Regions from separate parts of the Rhizobium centroccidentale genome, predicted to be linked through region 1. Evidence: predicted binding sites of a transcription regulator. Region 1 holds the regulator's gene; the other holds the start of a gene.
What was found. The regulator PhoB, encoded in region 1, activates phosphate uptake and scavenging genes when phosphate is short. The targets are predictions, from matches to a motif close to TGTCATNNANCTGTCAT.
Positions count from the first base shown of each region.

Region 2: PH562_RS13040 (acid phosphatase) is a predicted target of PhoB. The motif match lies at 1,477-1,493, and genes of this name have one in related genera.

Region 1 covers NZ_JAQJCG010000016.1:96,676-104,281, reverse strand. Annotated here, with positions in the region: gene pstC (phosphate ABC transporter permease subunit PstC) at 1-169, shown strand, start outside; gene pstA (phosphate ABC transporter permease PstA) at 199-1,500, shown strand; gene pstB (phosphate ABC transporter ATP-binding protein PstB) at 1,516-2,331, shown strand; gene phoU (phosphate signaling complex protein PhoU) at 2,383-3,096, shown strand; gene phoB (phosphate regulon transcriptional regulator PhoB) at 3,128-3,811, shown strand; gene PH562_RS20625 (GcrA family cell cycle regulator) at 4,004-4,531, opposite strand; gene PH562_RS20620 (aspartate aminotransferase family protein) at 4,956-6,155, shown strand; gene argF (ornithine carbamoyltransferase) at 6,229-7,146, shown strand; gene PH562_RS20610 (Hsp33 family molecular chaperone) at 7,305-7,606, shown strand, end outside.
Region 2 covers NZ_JAQJCG010000008.1:118,594-126,199, forward strand. Annotated here, with positions in the region: gene PH562_RS13035 (ABCB family ABC transporter ATP-binding protein/permease) at 1-1,400, shown strand, start outside; gene PH562_RS13040 (acid phosphatase) at 1,535-2,233, shown strand; gene PH562_RS13045 (phosphatidylserine decarboxylase) at 2,539-3,237, shown strand; gene pssA (CDP-diacylglycerol--serine O-phosphatidyltransferase) at 3,258-4,118, shown strand; gene PH562_RS13055 (hypothetical protein) at 4,446-4,586, shown strand; gene PH562_RS13060 (SOS response-associated peptidase) at 4,662-5,426, opposite strand; gene PH562_RS13065 (YnfA family protein) at 5,470-5,790, opposite strand; gene PH562_RS13070 (NUDIX hydrolase) at 5,954-6,373, shown strand; gene PH562_RS13075 (TIGR02301 family protein) at 6,468-6,902, shown strand; gene PH562_RS13080 (hypothetical protein) at 7,007-7,264, shown strand; gene PH562_RS13085 (hypothetical protein) at 7,281-7,606, shown strand, end outside.

The DNA of each region.
Region 1 (7,606 bases):
GACGACCGTCACGGTGAAGATCGTCAACCAGCTGACCGGCGATCTGGAGTTCACCTCGCCGCAGACGCTCGTCGCCTTCGCTCTCGGCATCACGCTGTTCTGCCTGACACTCTGCCTCAACGTCTACGCGCTCTACATCGTCCGTCGATACAGGGAGCAATACGAATGAGCGGCGTCGTATCCTCCTCTCAGCTCAACATGCCGCGCGGGTTGACGCCGGGTGTGCCCGTGCGCCGCGATATCGGTATCAAAAAACGCTATGCCGCCGAACGCCGCTTCCGCGCCTATGGGATTACCGCCGTCATCTTCGGTCTCATCTTCCTGATCATCCTGGTCTCGACCGTGGTCCGCACTGGCTATACCGCCTTCGTTCAGACCTCGATCACCCTGCCTATCGAATTCACCGAGAAGGTGATCGACCCCGCAGCCAAGCGCTCCGGCGATCCGAAGGTGCTGATCGCAGCCAACTATCCGGTTCTCGTGCGCGATGCGCTTGTAAAGGCGCTTGGCATCGATCCGGCCAATCGCGCGCTCGTTCGCGAGGCGACGGCGATGGTGTCGGACGGCGCCAGGATCGCACTGCGTGACAAGGTCGTCGCCAATCCTTCGATCATAGGGGCGACGCAGAAGGTCACGTTCCTCGCCAGCGCCAATATCGATTCCGCCAACAAGGGCCAAATCGATCTGACAGTCGATGAGAAGGATCGCAAGATATCCGACCGCCAGGTCGCCTGGATGAAGCAACTCAGCGAAAGCGGTGCGCTTTACAAGGCCTTCAACAGCGGTCTCTTCCTGTGGGGCAATTCGAGCCGGCCCGAAGCCGCCGGACTCGGCGTCGCTCTGATCGGCTCGTTCTACCTGATGCTGACCGTTCTCGTGCTTGCCTTGCCGGTCGGCGTTGCCGCCTCGATCTATCTGGAGGAGTTCGCGCCGAAGAACCGGTTGACGGATCTGATCGAGGTCAATATCAACAATCTCGCCGCCGTCCCTTCGATCGTCTATGGCCTGCTGGGCCTCTCGGTCTTCATCAACATGATGGGTCTGCCGCGCTCGGCCTCGCTGGTCGGCGGTCTCGTGCTGAGCCTGATGACGCTGCCGATGATCATTATCGCCACACGCTCGGCGCTGCGGGCCGTGCCGCCGTCGATCCGCAGCGCGGCGCTCGGGCTTGGTGCATCGCGCATGCAGATGGTCTTCCATCATGTGTTGCCGCTTGCGATGCCCGGCATTCTGACAGGCACGATCCTGGGGCTTGCCCATGCGCTTGGCGAGACCGCGCCATTGCTTCTGATCGGCATGGTCGCCTTCGTTGCCAACTATCCGGCATCGCCGCTCGATCCTTCGACGGCGCTGCCGGTGCAGATCTACATGTGGGCGAGCGAAGCCGAGCGGGCGTTCGTCGAAAGGACATCCGGCGCCATCATTGTGCTTCTCTTCTTCCTCGTCGCGATGAACATCGGCGCCATCCTGCTGCGCCGCCGCTTCGAGCGTCGCTGGTAAGGGAGGGCGCACGAAATGAACATGATGACGGAAGCCGCCAGCGAAAGAGCCTTGGCCAAGAAGATGACGACGATCCCCTACAAGATGATCGGCCAGGATGTTTCGGTCTATTACGGCCACAAGCGGGCGCTCTTCGACGTCAATCTGAAGATCCGCGCCAATACGGTCACGGCTCTCATCGGCCCTTCCGGTTGCGGCAAGTCCACCTTCCTGCGCTGCCTCAACCGCATGAACGATACGATCGAGACCTGCCGCGTCACCGGCAAGATCACGCTCGACGATCAGGATGTCTACGACGACAGCATCGACGTGGTGGAGTTGCGCGCCCGCGTCGGCATGGTCTTCCAGAAGCCCAACCCGTTTCCGAAGTCCATCTATGAGAACGTCGCCTACGGTCCCCGCATCCACGGTCTGCATCGCTCAAAGGCCGATCTCGAGCATATCGTCGAGAGCAGTCTTCAGAAGGCCGGTCTCTGGGGTGAGGTGAAGGATCGGCTCCATGACGCCGGCACGAGCCTGTCGGGCGGTCAGCAGCAGCGTCTGTGCATCGCCCGCGCCGTCGCGGTCAGCCCGGAGGTCATCCTGATGGACGAGCCGTGCTCGGCGCTCGATCCGATCGCAACCGCCAAGGTCGAGGATCTCATCCACGAGCTTCGGGAGAATTTCACCATCGTCATCGTGACGCATTCCATGCAGCAGGCAGCCCGCGTCTCGCAGCGTACCGCAATGTTCCATCTCGGCCACCTGGTCGAGGAGAACGACACCGATAAGATGTTCACCAATCCCGACGATTTCCGCACGCAGGATTACATCATGGGCCGTTTTGGTTGATGATGTCAGGCGCGCGGCTCATTTCACACAGTTCACCTTGAGGATAGAAAAATGGTCTCCACTCACATTCTCTCTGCCTATGACGAAGACCTGAAGTTCCTGACGCGCCGCATTGCTGAAATGGGCGGCCTGGCAGAGCAGATGGTTAGCGACAGCGTACGCGCGCTGGTCAACAGCGACGCTGCCCTGGCCCAGAAGGTCATCTCCGACGACGTTGTTCTTGACCATGCCGAGCGCGAAGTCGGCGACAAGGCGATCGTCACCATCGCCCGCCGTCAGCCGATGGCGGCCGACCTGCGCGAAATCATGGGCTCGATCCGCATCGCCTCCGATCTGGAGCGCGTCGGCGATCTCGGCAAGAACACCGCAAAGCGCGTCATCGCCGTGCAGGGCACCGGTGTCCCGCGCCGTCTCGCCCGCGGCATCGAGCATCTCTCCGAACTGGCGCTGAGCCAGCTCAAGGAAGTTCTGGATGTCTACGCGACCCGCTCGCCCGACAAGGCCGTGTCGATCCGCGAACGCGACGAAGAAATCGACGCCATGTACACCTCGCTCTTTCGCGAGATGCTGACCTACATGATGGAAGATCCGCGCAACATCACCACCTGCACGCATCTTCTTTTCTGCGCCAAGAACATCGAGCGCATCGGCGACCATGCCACCAACATCGCCGAGACGATCTATTACATGGCGACGGGCGCGCAGCCGGAAGGCGAGCGCCCGAAGGATGATACCGCCAATACCGTCGGCGCAGTGACGGAATAATCTGGAAGAGAAGAAAGGAGACCATAGGCGCATGGTTCCGAGAGTTGCTGTTGTAGAAGACGAGGAAGCGCTTAGCGTTCTGCTGCGCTACAATCTTGAGGCCGAAGGCTTCGAGGTCGATACGATCCTCAGAGGCGATGAGGCCGAGCTGCGTCTCCAGGAGCGCATCCCCGATCTCCTGATCCTCGACTGGATGCTCCCCGGCGTATCGGGCATCGAGCTCTGCCGCCGGCTGCGTATGCGGCCGGAGACGGAGCGCCTGCCCATTATCATGCTGACGGCCCGCGGCGAGGAAAGCGAGCGCGTGCGCGGGCTTTCGACCGGCGCGGACGATTATGTCGTCAAGCCGTTCTCGACGCCGGAGCTGATGGCCCGTGTCAAGGCGATGCTGCGGCGTGCCCGCCCGGAGGTTCTCTCCACGGTGCTGCGCTGCGGCGATATCGAGCTGGATCGCGAAACCCATCGCGTCCATCGAAAGAGCCGCGAAGTGCGACTGGGGCCGACGGAATTCCGCCTACTGGAGTTCCTGATGTCCTCGCCGGGCCGCGTCTTCTCGCGTTCGCAGCTGCTCGACGGTGTATGGGGTCACGATATCTACGTCGACGAACGCACGGTCGACGTCCATGTCGGCCGCCTGCGCAAGGCGCTCAATTTCTCCAATATGCAGGATGTCATCCGCACCGTTCGCGGCGCGGGCTATTCCATGGAAGCCTGAGCGGCTTGCCGCTCGGGTATCACTAAAGCATGTCGCGCAAAAGTGCGTAGCGGTTTTGCGAGAACGACATGCGCCAGACGGAAAACCTAAAGCATAGGAAGCGAATCTGAAAGATCGTGACGTGCTTTAAATAGCGGCGGAAATAGAAAAACGGGCCTCGAGGGCCCGTTTCTCATTGTCTTGCTGTGACTTTCAGCCGTTGTTACGACGGCGGTCATGCACCGGCTGGTATGCCATGCGCTGATGATAGGTGCAGTAGGGCGAGGAATCCGGGCTGTCATTGCCGCAGAAGTGGAAGTCGTCCTTCAGCGGGTCGCCGACCGGCCACTTGCAGGTGCGCTCAGTCAATTCCGTCAGGCCGAGGCGGCGGGAGATCGGAACGACGACGTTCGATGCCGGCCGATACTGGATTTCATTGACGGAATCGATCTCGATCTCTTCCTTCAGCATGGTTGCGCCCTGCTGGCGGGCGACGACCGTGCGGGTAGCAACGCGCGATCCGTAGGTCGCGGCGCGGGGTGCAGCTGCGCTGCGCTTCGGCGTGCGCGCTGCGGTTGCCGTGCCGCCCGCCTTCGCTCGGCCGGGAAGGTTCAGGCGGTGCACCTTGCCGATGACGGCATTACGGCTCACGCCACCGAGCTGCGCAGCGATCTGGCTGGCGCTCAACCCTTCGGACCATAGCTTTTTCAGCTTCTCGACGCGTTCGTCTGTCCAATTCATGCCCTGTCTCCGCTGTCGCGTTTCCGATGGCAGAATCCCTCACCATTGCCTCGCATGGGAACGAGGCGCGAAACGCTCTAAAATTGTGGTGACTAGTTCCGCCGCATGCAGTCTAGCAATTGCTTTTTAACCTAGTGTGAGGCTGACTCCGTGACAAGAGTCGCGAGAATCTTGAGGAATCGATTTCGAGGTTTTCCCCAACTTGCTGCCCAGGCGTGGCATTTCTGCAATAGGCGCCGCCGAACCTATCTCTTTTGCCCGCAAGCGTTATCTCGCACCTGCTAAAACGCCAGTTTTGTTGACATCGCGGTGCAAAACATCAATAGTGCCCAGGCCGCCGCAAGGCGGCATTTTTGATTTTTTCGGACCCGTTTCATCAAATGGAAGCGATCGGTCCTTAGAGTTGTGATCAGGAGATATGGCCATGGCCGAGACCACGCCGCTTTATGACACCTACATGCGCGCTCCGCTACGGTTCGAGCGAGGCGAGGGCGTCTGGCTGGTCACCGAAAATGGCGAACGCTACCTCGATTTCGCAGCCGGCGTCGCGGTCAACTCGCTCGGTCACGCCCATCCGCACCTCGTTGCCGAATTGAAGGCCCAGGCCGACAAGGTCTGGCACCTGTCCAACCTCTATGAGGTGCCCGGTCAGGAGAAGCTGTCGAAGCGGCTGACGGAAGTGACCTTCGCCGACAAGGTGTTCTTCACCAATTCGGGCGCGGAGGCGCTGGAGTGCGCCATCAAGACTGCGCGGCGCTATCAGTTCGCCAAGGGGCATCCCGAGAAGTTCCACATCATCACCTTCGAGGGCGCCTTCCACGGCCGCACCATCGCAACGATCGCCGCCGGTGGCCAGGAGAAGTATATCGAGGGCTTTGGGCCTAAAGCACCGGGTTTCGATCAGGTGGAGTTCGGTGATCTCGATGCCGTGCGTGCTGCCATCACCGACGCGACGGCTGCGATCCTGATCGAGCCGGTTCAGGGCGAGGGCGGCATCCGCCCCGCCACCAACGAATTCCTGCGCGGGCTGCGTGAGATCTGCGACGAGCACGGCCTGCTGCTGATCCTCGACGAAGTACAGTGTGGCGTCGGCCGCACGGGCAAGCTCTTTGCCTACGAATGGGCCGGCATCAAGCCCGATATCATGGCGGTCGCCAAGGGCATCGGCGGCGGTTTCCCGCTCGGTGCGTGCCTCGCGACGGCGGAAGCCGCTTCCGGCATGAAAGCCGGCACACACGGCTCGACCTATGGCGGCAATCCGCTTGCCATGGCGGTCGGCAATGCCGTTCTCGACATCGTGCTTGCCGAAGGCTTCCTGCAGCATGTGCGCGATGTCTCGCTGGTGTTCCGCCAGGGGCTCGCCTCGCTCAAGGATCGCTTTCCTGACATCATCGAGGACGTTCGCGGCGAAGGCTTGATGCTCGGCGTCAAGGCGGCCATCCCGCAGGCGGAGCTGCTGCAGGCGATCCGCGCCGAGCATCTGCTGGGTGTGCCGGCCGGCGATAACGTTATCCGTCTGCTGCCGCCGCTGGTCGTCACTGCCGAAGAAGCACGCGAAGGTCTCGCCCGCCTGGAGCGCGCCGCCGAGCGTGCGCGCGCTGCCCGCACCAAGAAATCCGCTTGAATTCAACGCCCGTGGATGGGGCGTTCCTGCCCCACGCGGGCGTTATTGTTTTTTCTGGAGTACAGGTAAGGACATGGCTTCTCCGAAACACTTTCTCGACCTCTCTGCCGTTCCGGCTGCCGATCTGCGCAATATCATCGACGACGCGATCGTGCGAAAGAACGCGCAGAAGGCCGGCACGGCCGACAAGCCGCTGGCCGGCAAGATGCTGGCGATGATCTTCGAGAAGCCGTCCACCCGAACCCGTGTTTCCTTCGATGTCGGCATGCGCCAGCTGGGCGGCGAGACGCTGTTCCTCTCGGGCACGGAGATGCAGCTTGGCCGCGCCGAGACGATCGGCGATACGGCCAAGGTGCTGTCGCGCTACGTCGATGCGATCATGATCCGCACGACCGATCATTCGCGCCTGCTGGAGCTGGCCGAACATGCGACCGTTCCGGTCATCAATGCGCTGACCGACGATACGCATCCCTGCCAGATCATGGCGGATATCATGACGTTCGAGGAGCATCGCGGCCCGATCAAGGGCAAGACGCTCGCCTGGACGGGCGACGGCAACAACGTGCTGCATTCGCTGATCGAAGGGGCCGCGCGCTTCGGCTATCGCATGAATATGGCGGTACCCCTTGGTTCTGAGCCGAAGGATCACTATCTGAACTGGGCCCGCAACGAGGGCGCCGAAATCATGCTCTCGCATGATGCAGACCGTGCGGTCGCCGGCGCCGATTGCGTGGTAACCGATACCTGGGTTTCCATGAATCAGGAGCACCGGGCACGCGGTCACAACGTCTTCCAGCCCTATCAGGTCAACAAGGCTTTGATGGCACAGGCCGGCAAAGACGCTTTGTTCATGCATTGCCTGCCCGCCCATCGCGGGGAGGAGGTGACGGATGAGGTGATCGACGGTCCGCAATCCGTTGTCTTCGATGAGGCGGAAAACCGCCTTCATGCGCAGAAGTCGATTCTTGCTTGGTGCCTGGGCGCGATCTGAAGATATCAAACCGCGTCTTGAGGCGCGGGCCCTAGAGCCGGATGGCCTTAGGTCGAAGCGACCTAAGGCCTGAATCCGGTCTAGAATCAAAGAAATAGAGCATGACGGCGCCCGAAAACCGCTCTCACTTTTCGGCGTCATGCTCCAGGAGTAAAGCAATGGCCGAAAATGCCGCAACGCTGGGTCAGTTCGATTTCGCCGGTGACGATCATGTCGTTCCCTTCCAGGTGGAAGGTCTCGACGTGCGCGGCCGTGCCGTACAGCTTGGTCCGCTGCTGGACGCGATCCTCGCCCGGCACGACTATCCGATGCCGGTTGCACGCCTTCTGGCCGAGGCCATCGTCCTGACCGTCCTGCTCGGCACATCACTGAAGTTCGAAGGCAAGTTCACGGTGCAGACCAAGGGCGACGGTCCCGTCGACCTTCTGGTTGCCGATTTCTCGACGCCGGAAAATGTTCG
Region 2 (7,606 bases), on a different contig from region 1:
TCAACACCTTTCCGACCTTCATCGAATTCCTGCTGACCGCCATCATCTTCTGGCGCGGCTATGGCTTTTCCTATCTCGCGGTCACGGCTGTCACGGTCTGGCTCTACATCTGGTTCACCGTCAAGGCGAGCGACTGGCGCATCTCCATCCGCCGGACGATGAACAACAGCGACACCGATGCCAACACCAAAGCGATCGATTCGCTGCTGAACTTCGAGACGGTCAAATATTTCGGCAACGAGGAGATGGAAGCCAGACGCTTCGATCAATCGATGGAGCGATATGAAAAGGCAGCCACCAGCGTCTGGACGTCACTTGGCTGGCTGAACTTCGGCCAAGGTTTGATCTTTGGCCTCGGCACGACAGTGATGATGGTCATGTCCGGCTGGTCGGTCCTCAACGGCCAACACACGGTTGGCGATTTCGTCTTCATCAACGCCATGCTGCTGCAGCTCTCCGTGCCGCTCAACTTCATCGGCTTCGTCTATCGCGAAATACGCCAGGGCCTGACCGATATCGAGGAAATGTTCGACCTGCTCGAAGTCCAGCCGGAGGTGGTCGATGCACCTGATGCCAAAGAGCTCGTCATCGGCAATGGCGCGATCGCGTTCAAGGACGTGCATTTCGCCTATGATCCGGCGCGACCCATCCTGAAGGGCATCTCCTTCGAGGTGCCGGCCGGCAAGACGGTCGCCGTCGTCGGGCCTTCGGGCGCCGGGAAATCGACGCTGTCGCGCCTGCTCTATCGTTTCTATGATGTGCAGAGCGGCACGATCACCATTGACGGCCAGGATTTGCGAACCGTCACGCAGAAAAGCCTGCGCAAGGTCATCGGCATGGTGCCGCAGGATACCGTGCTCTTCAACGACACCATCGCCTACAACATCCGCTATGGCCGGCCGGGCGCGAGCGAAACGGAAGTGACTGGAGCAGCGGAGATCGCCCAGATCGGCGATTTCATCCGTCAGCTGCCTGAAGGTTTCGAGACCAAGGTCGGCGAACGCGGTCTTAAATTGTCCGGCGGCGAGAAACAGCGCGTGGCGATCGCGCGCACCGTTCTCAAATCGCCGCCGGTTCTGATCCTCGACGAGGCGACCTCGGCGCTCGATACGACGACCGAGCGCGAAATACAGGCCGCCCTCGACGTCGTCTCCAAGAACCGCACGACGCTCGTCATCGCGCATCGGCTGTCGACCGTCATCGGCGCGGATGAGATCATCGTGCTGAAAAGCGGCGTCATCGCCGAGCGTGGCACACATGCCGATCTTCTGGCGCGAAACGGCCTCTACGCCTCCATGTGGAACCGCCAGCGCGAGGCGACGCAGGCCGAGGAGCATCTGAAGCAAGTGCGTGAGAGCGACGATCTGGGCGTTATCGACCGGCTGGCACCGGCAAAGTGAGAAAGCCCGAGAGACGTTGCATTCTGCGCCTCGATGGCAAGCGGGGGAACGCGGCGGTTATGCACCGATTGTTGTCACGAGACTGAGATGACAGCTTGCTAGGTACGAGGGTCTTTTTCAACGGAGCCCCCCAAATGCGTACTTTTGCCAAAGCTTTAAGCCTGTTGCTCGTTGTCGGCCTGGCCTCGCCGGTTTTCGCCGAGGATGCCAAGCCTTTCGCCGATGCCAAGGAGATCAACCTCCTCGATCTGCTGCCGCCGCCGCCCGCCAATGATTCCGCGCAGATGAAGGCGGAACTCGGCGAAATCCTGACGATCCAGGTGACCCGCACGCCGGAAATGGCGGCTCGCGCCGTGGCGGACGCCGAAGAGAACGTCTGGCGCTTCTCAGACGTCATCGACAATCCGAAATTCACCAAGGAAAATCTGCCGAAGTTCTCGGCCTTCTTCGATCGCGTCGTCGAGACTGAAGGCGCCGTCGTCGATCCGGCCAAGGATGTCTGGAAGCGCCCGCGCCCGCATCTCTACAGCGATCTGGTCAAGCCGATCGTACCGCTCTCCAAGTCCGGCTCCTATCCGTCCGGCCACACCACGGTCGGCACGCTGATGGGCATCGTGCTTGCCAACATGGTGCCGGAAAAGCGCGCCGCCATCATGGCTCGCGCCTGGGAATACGGCCATAATCGTATCGTCGGCGGCATCCACTATGCTTCCGATATCGAAGCCGGCCGCATTGCAGGCACCGTCATCGCCGAAACCATCATGACGCATGAGGACTACAAGACCGAGTATGAGGGCGCCAAGGCTGAACTGCGCGCCGCTCTCGGCCTCTGATTTCCGATCGGCCGACGCAGTACACAGGAGGCCGCCGCCATCGGCGGCCTTTTCATTGCGTCCCACACGGGTTTCCACAGGCCGCACTTTTCAAGTCAGGGGAACGTTGGCATCTTGCTCGACGCGGATTGCATTGAGGACGAGCGCGCGAAACCATTGCCCATGACAGAGTTTGCCTGTAGTCACGCTCGACTGGTATTCAGAGCAAGACCGCTTATCTTGTTCTCATTCTTTTGACTGGCATGATCTTGTCGAGGACCGAAAGTCGGTTCCTGACGGGAATGCCCTAACGGAGTAGGCCATAGATGAGCTTGATGAACAGCGTACGCAATGTCATCGTTCCCGTACACAAGGAGGGCTATCCCTTCGTTGCAGGCTTCTTCGTCGCGTCGCTGGTGCTCGGTTGGATCTTCAAGCCGCTCTTCTGGATCGGCCTGATCCTGACGCTGTGGTGCGCCTATTTCTTCCGCGATCCCGAACGCATGACACCTCAGGACGATGATCTGACGATATCGCCGGCAGACGGCAAGGTTTCGAGCGTGCAAATGGTGACGCCGCCGGCCGAGCTCAACCTCGGCAGCCAGCCGATGCTGCGCATCTCGATCTTCATGAACGTCTTCGATTGCCATGTGAACCGTTCGCCGATGCGCGGCCGCATCACAAACGTCGCCTATCGCCAGGGCAGCTTCCTCAATGCCGAACTCGACAAGGCCAGCGAACAGAATGAACGCAACGGCCTTGTCATCGAAACAAAGCATGGCGAAATCGGCGTCGTGCAGATTGCCGGCCTCGTTGCCCGCCGCATTCTTTGCTTCGTCCATCCGAACGAGCCGCTGGATGCCGGCGAGCGCATCGGTCTCATCCGCTTCGGCTCGCGCCTCGATGTCTTCCTGCCGGAAGGTGCTTCGCCGCGCGTTGCCGTCGGCCAGCGGGCGATCGCCGGTGAAACCGTCATTGCCGAATTCGGTTCGGCCAAAGGCGCAACCATTAGCCGCCGTAGCTGAAGTGTAGGAATACGAGCGAGATGAAGACGCCTTTTCCGCCTTTCGAGCCGCACGGGCCCAACGACGAAGCGCGCGGACCGCGTCTCCGGGAAATTCCGTTGCGGCTGATCGTGCCGAACATGATCACCGTGCTGGCAATCTGCTCGGGTCTGACGGGCATTCGCCTCGCTTTCGAAAATCGCTACGAACTCGCCGTCGTGGCCGTGCTGGTCGCTGCCTTCCTCGACGGCATCGACGGGCGCGTCGCGCGACTGATGAAGGCCACCTCGAAATTCGGCGCGCAGATGGATTCGCTCGCCGACATCGTCAACTTCGGCGTTGCCCCGGCGCTCGTCGTCTACGTGTTCCTCCTCGATCAGGCCCGCTCGCTCGGCTGGATCGCGGCGCTGATCTATACGATCGCCGCCGGACTGCGGCTTGCGCGCTTCAACGTCATGGCCGAGCGCGAGCATAAGGCGTCTTGGCAATCGGAATATTTCGTCGGCGTCCCCGCGCCTGCCGGCGCCATGCTGGTGCTGGCACCTGTTTATCTCGGCTTTCTCGGCCTGACGCCGGACCGCACCTTCGCCTTATGGGGTGCAGCCTACACCGTTCTCATCGGCTTCCTGCTGGTCAGCCGCCTGCCCGTATGGTCCGGCAAATCGGAAGGCAATGGCGTAAGGCGCGATCTGGTGCTGCCGATCATGCTCGGCCTTGTCGTCTATGTCGCGTTGCTGATGAGCTATACGTGGCATGTCATGGTCGTGACCGTCGTCATCTATTTGCTGTCCCTGCCCTTCGGCGCACGCTCCTGGGCGAAGAAATACGGCACCTACACCATCAATGGCCCCGCCGATCCCAATGTCGACGATTCCAACGACGATATCGGCCGGCATATCTAGCGCCGGCATATCAAACCGCTGCACAACAGTCCTCTGGCGGCACCGCAGCGCTGCAACCGCTAGTCTGTAAGTCTCCCTTATCAATCAGAGACATGACGATCGCTGATCGGCGCAATGGGAAGCCGGCTCGGCGGGATATTTCCGCAGATTCAAACATTGCGGCAGTGCGGATTCTACACGAGGTTTCGGCGCTAATCTCTCGAAATATGGTCGTTGTTTACAAAAGCTGATTGGAAAACGCCTTCGATTTGTCATGATTTACGACAAAAAGCACTACTCGACTGTGAATCGAAAAATGCTCCGAGGGAGCATGGTGAGGAGTGAAACATGACGCAGAAGAAAGACCCGCCGGCACAACCGCAGGCAAAGATCGATCCCAGCAAGCACTATCGTCCGCTGGGCCTGAAAGCCGTTCTTGCAGCCCATCTGATGCTGAAGACGAAGCCTCTCAAGAAGAAGATCGCCTGAAACTACAGTTCTGCCCGCCGCCGACCGATACCGGCAGGCAGCATTTCCGGTCACTGGCCGCCGAATGGCGGCCGCTCAGAGAAGGCTTAGCTGGCCATCATCCGGATCCGCCTTCTTCGGCGGCTTCCCGATCGGATCGAGCGTCACGGGTGTCTGCACATCCGGCCCCATATTGGCAACCTTGTTGACGCGATCCGAAACGGGGATCGCCTCGAAAAAATCCTCCTGGACCGGCTTTATCAGATCGAGGACATCGCGAGGCTCTTGAGTCTTGCAATCGAGCCAGCGGGCGAAATCTTCCGGCTTGATGACGACGGGCATGCGGTCATGGATGGACCGTATGGCGCTGTTTGCCGCCGTCGTCAGGATCGCACCCGTATCGACCTCGGAACCGTCGGCCGACGACCAGGTTTCCATCAGCCCTGCAAAAGCGATGACGCCGCCGCTGCGAGGCCGAATCCAATAGGCTTGCGACTTCTCGCCGCTTTCCTTCGACGGTCGATGCCATTCGTAGAAACCGGATGCCGGAACGAGGATACGACGATGGCGCATGGCCGCGCGAAAGGAGGCCTTGCCGATCGCCGTCTCCGCCCTCGCATTGATCAGCAGCGGGAATTCCTTGGGATCCTTCACCCAGTCGGGCATAAAGCCCCAGCGCACGAGCAGGGCGCGGCGATCCGGCAGGTTGCTGCCTGGCCGCTGCCTGTCGCCAGAGATGACAACGAGGATCGGCTGCGTCGGTGCGATATTATAGCGCGCGGGAAACCCGTCATTCAGCAGGACGCCGAGCGCTTCGCCCACCTGGTCTGCCGTCGATGTCAAAGCGAAACGTCCGCACATTGGGTCTGTTTTGCATCCGAGAAGCGGCGGGTCAAGCCCAAGGTCAGCCGCGTGGACCGAAGAGAATGATCCCCGCGCCGGCAAGGCAGATGGCGGCTCCAGAAATATCCCACCGGTCCGGCAGCCGCCCTTCGGCGAGCCAGAGCCAGAGAATGGAAGCAACGATATAGACGCCGCCATAGGCAGCAAAGGTGCGCCCGGCCGCCTCGCTCGGCACCAGTGCAAGCAGCCAGGCAAAGAGCGCCAGCGAGACGAGGCCGGGTGCGAGCCACCAGACGGGCTTCGACAGACGCAACCACGCCCAGAAGGCAAAGCAGCCCGCTATTTCGGCGAGAGCCGCCAAAGCATATAGCCCGTAGATCATCCCCGATCGTCCTTATATTCGGCGCATTGAGAATCGTCGCTTCGGCCGGGAGCGAGTTAAGGGGCTTTCCCGTGGGACAGCAAGTGCCGTTTCCTGTAGAAATGGCCGCAGATGGCTCATCGCCATCGCGCATCAATTTTCCTATCCGAATGTAAAGCGATCCATGACCTCCAATCCTCGCCCCGCGTCCTCTGCCATTCTCGAACGCAATGGTCGCTTCCTCTTGGTGTTGCGCAGCAACCCGCCGTCCGCCGATATGTACGCCTTTCCGGGAGGGCGGGCCGAAGAAGGAGAGACACCGGCCGAGGCGGCGCTGCGCGAATTCAAGGAGGAGACGGGCATATCTGCGCGCAATCCTCGCCTGTTCGAGACTTACGACCTGCGCTCCCATGCGGCAGACGGAACGCTGACGAGCCATTTCCTGCTTTCGGTCTTCCTTGTGGACGCCGATGAGGATGCGGTCGCCGAAGCCGCCGACGATGCGGCTGCCATCGGCTGGTACACGCTGGAGGAGTTGCGCACCCTGCCCGTTCCGGCCAGTGTGCTCGAATGTGTGGAACGACTTGCTGCAAAAAACGCATAGCTCGGCGCCGAAATTAACGATGCTGAGCAATATCGGCGTGGAAACCACCTGCCGCGCCTTGTTCCCGTCATGCTTGTCCGGTCAACATGGTTACATGATTCATAACAGCCTTGGCCGACCGCTTCTGATCTGCATCGCGCTTGCCGCAGCCTTCCCGGCTGCGGCACAGCCGGCAGCAAGCGCACCACCGGCACAGGCGGCCGATAATGCGAATGCCGAGCAGCCTGCGCCCTATGATGAGCAGCTCTCCCGGCTCTCCGAAATTCTCGGCTCGATCGACTATCTGCGCAATCTATGCAGCCCGACGCGGGAAGACGGATGGCGCGGCGACATGCAGCACTTGCTCGACACGGAGACCAAAAGCGAGCCGAAACGAAAGGAAAGGCTCACTGCGGCCTTCAACCGTGGATATCGGTCCTTTGCATCGGTTTACACGAATTGCACGCCGCAGGCCCGCACCGCGGAAGAGCGATACCGTAACGAAGGTGCAACACTGGCGACAGAAATCACCGCACGCTTTGGAAATTGACGATTTATTAACCTCTTTTCATAGCGAGCCGTGTCGTTTTGGGAAAAGGCTGATAGAGTTATTAAGCAAGTGGTAAGGACATGAACGTCTCGAGGAAAGAAACAATGGAAACCAGCCTGAACGAAATCGACGACATGATCGTTCATGAAAAGATGCAGGCAGCGCTGGAATACCAGAATGAAGCTTGGGCCGATGGCATGGCAGATGGCATCGAGCCCGAAATCATCGCCGACGCAGCCATCGCACACGCGATTCGCGAGACGATCCGGATTCAAGGGGAACAGGGCGCTGAAGCCTTGCTCGAATCACTGCGTGAACGCATGCTCGCTGGCGAATTCTCTCCGAACCGCACCCTGCAATAACAACCAGAGATTGCTAATGCGTATCTTTTCAGGCAATGCGCTCACCTGTTCCATTGCCTCCTTCGCTGCCGTAACCCTGTTTTTGGGCAGCACGGTCCTGCCGCTACCGGCCAGCGCCTTTTCTCAGCTCAATCCGCCAGCCCCCCAGGCGAAAGATACAGCACAGTCCGTACAGCAGAAGAACGAGAAGCCGATCGAGCAGGCGTTGGAAGCACCCGCCAACAATGCGCTGCCGGCGCCCGATCCATTGATCAACAAGCAGGCCGCCCAGAGCAGTAGTGGCGCTTCCAGTACCGGCAAATCGGTCGAATTCCTCTACGATATCGACAAGGCGCCGGAGCC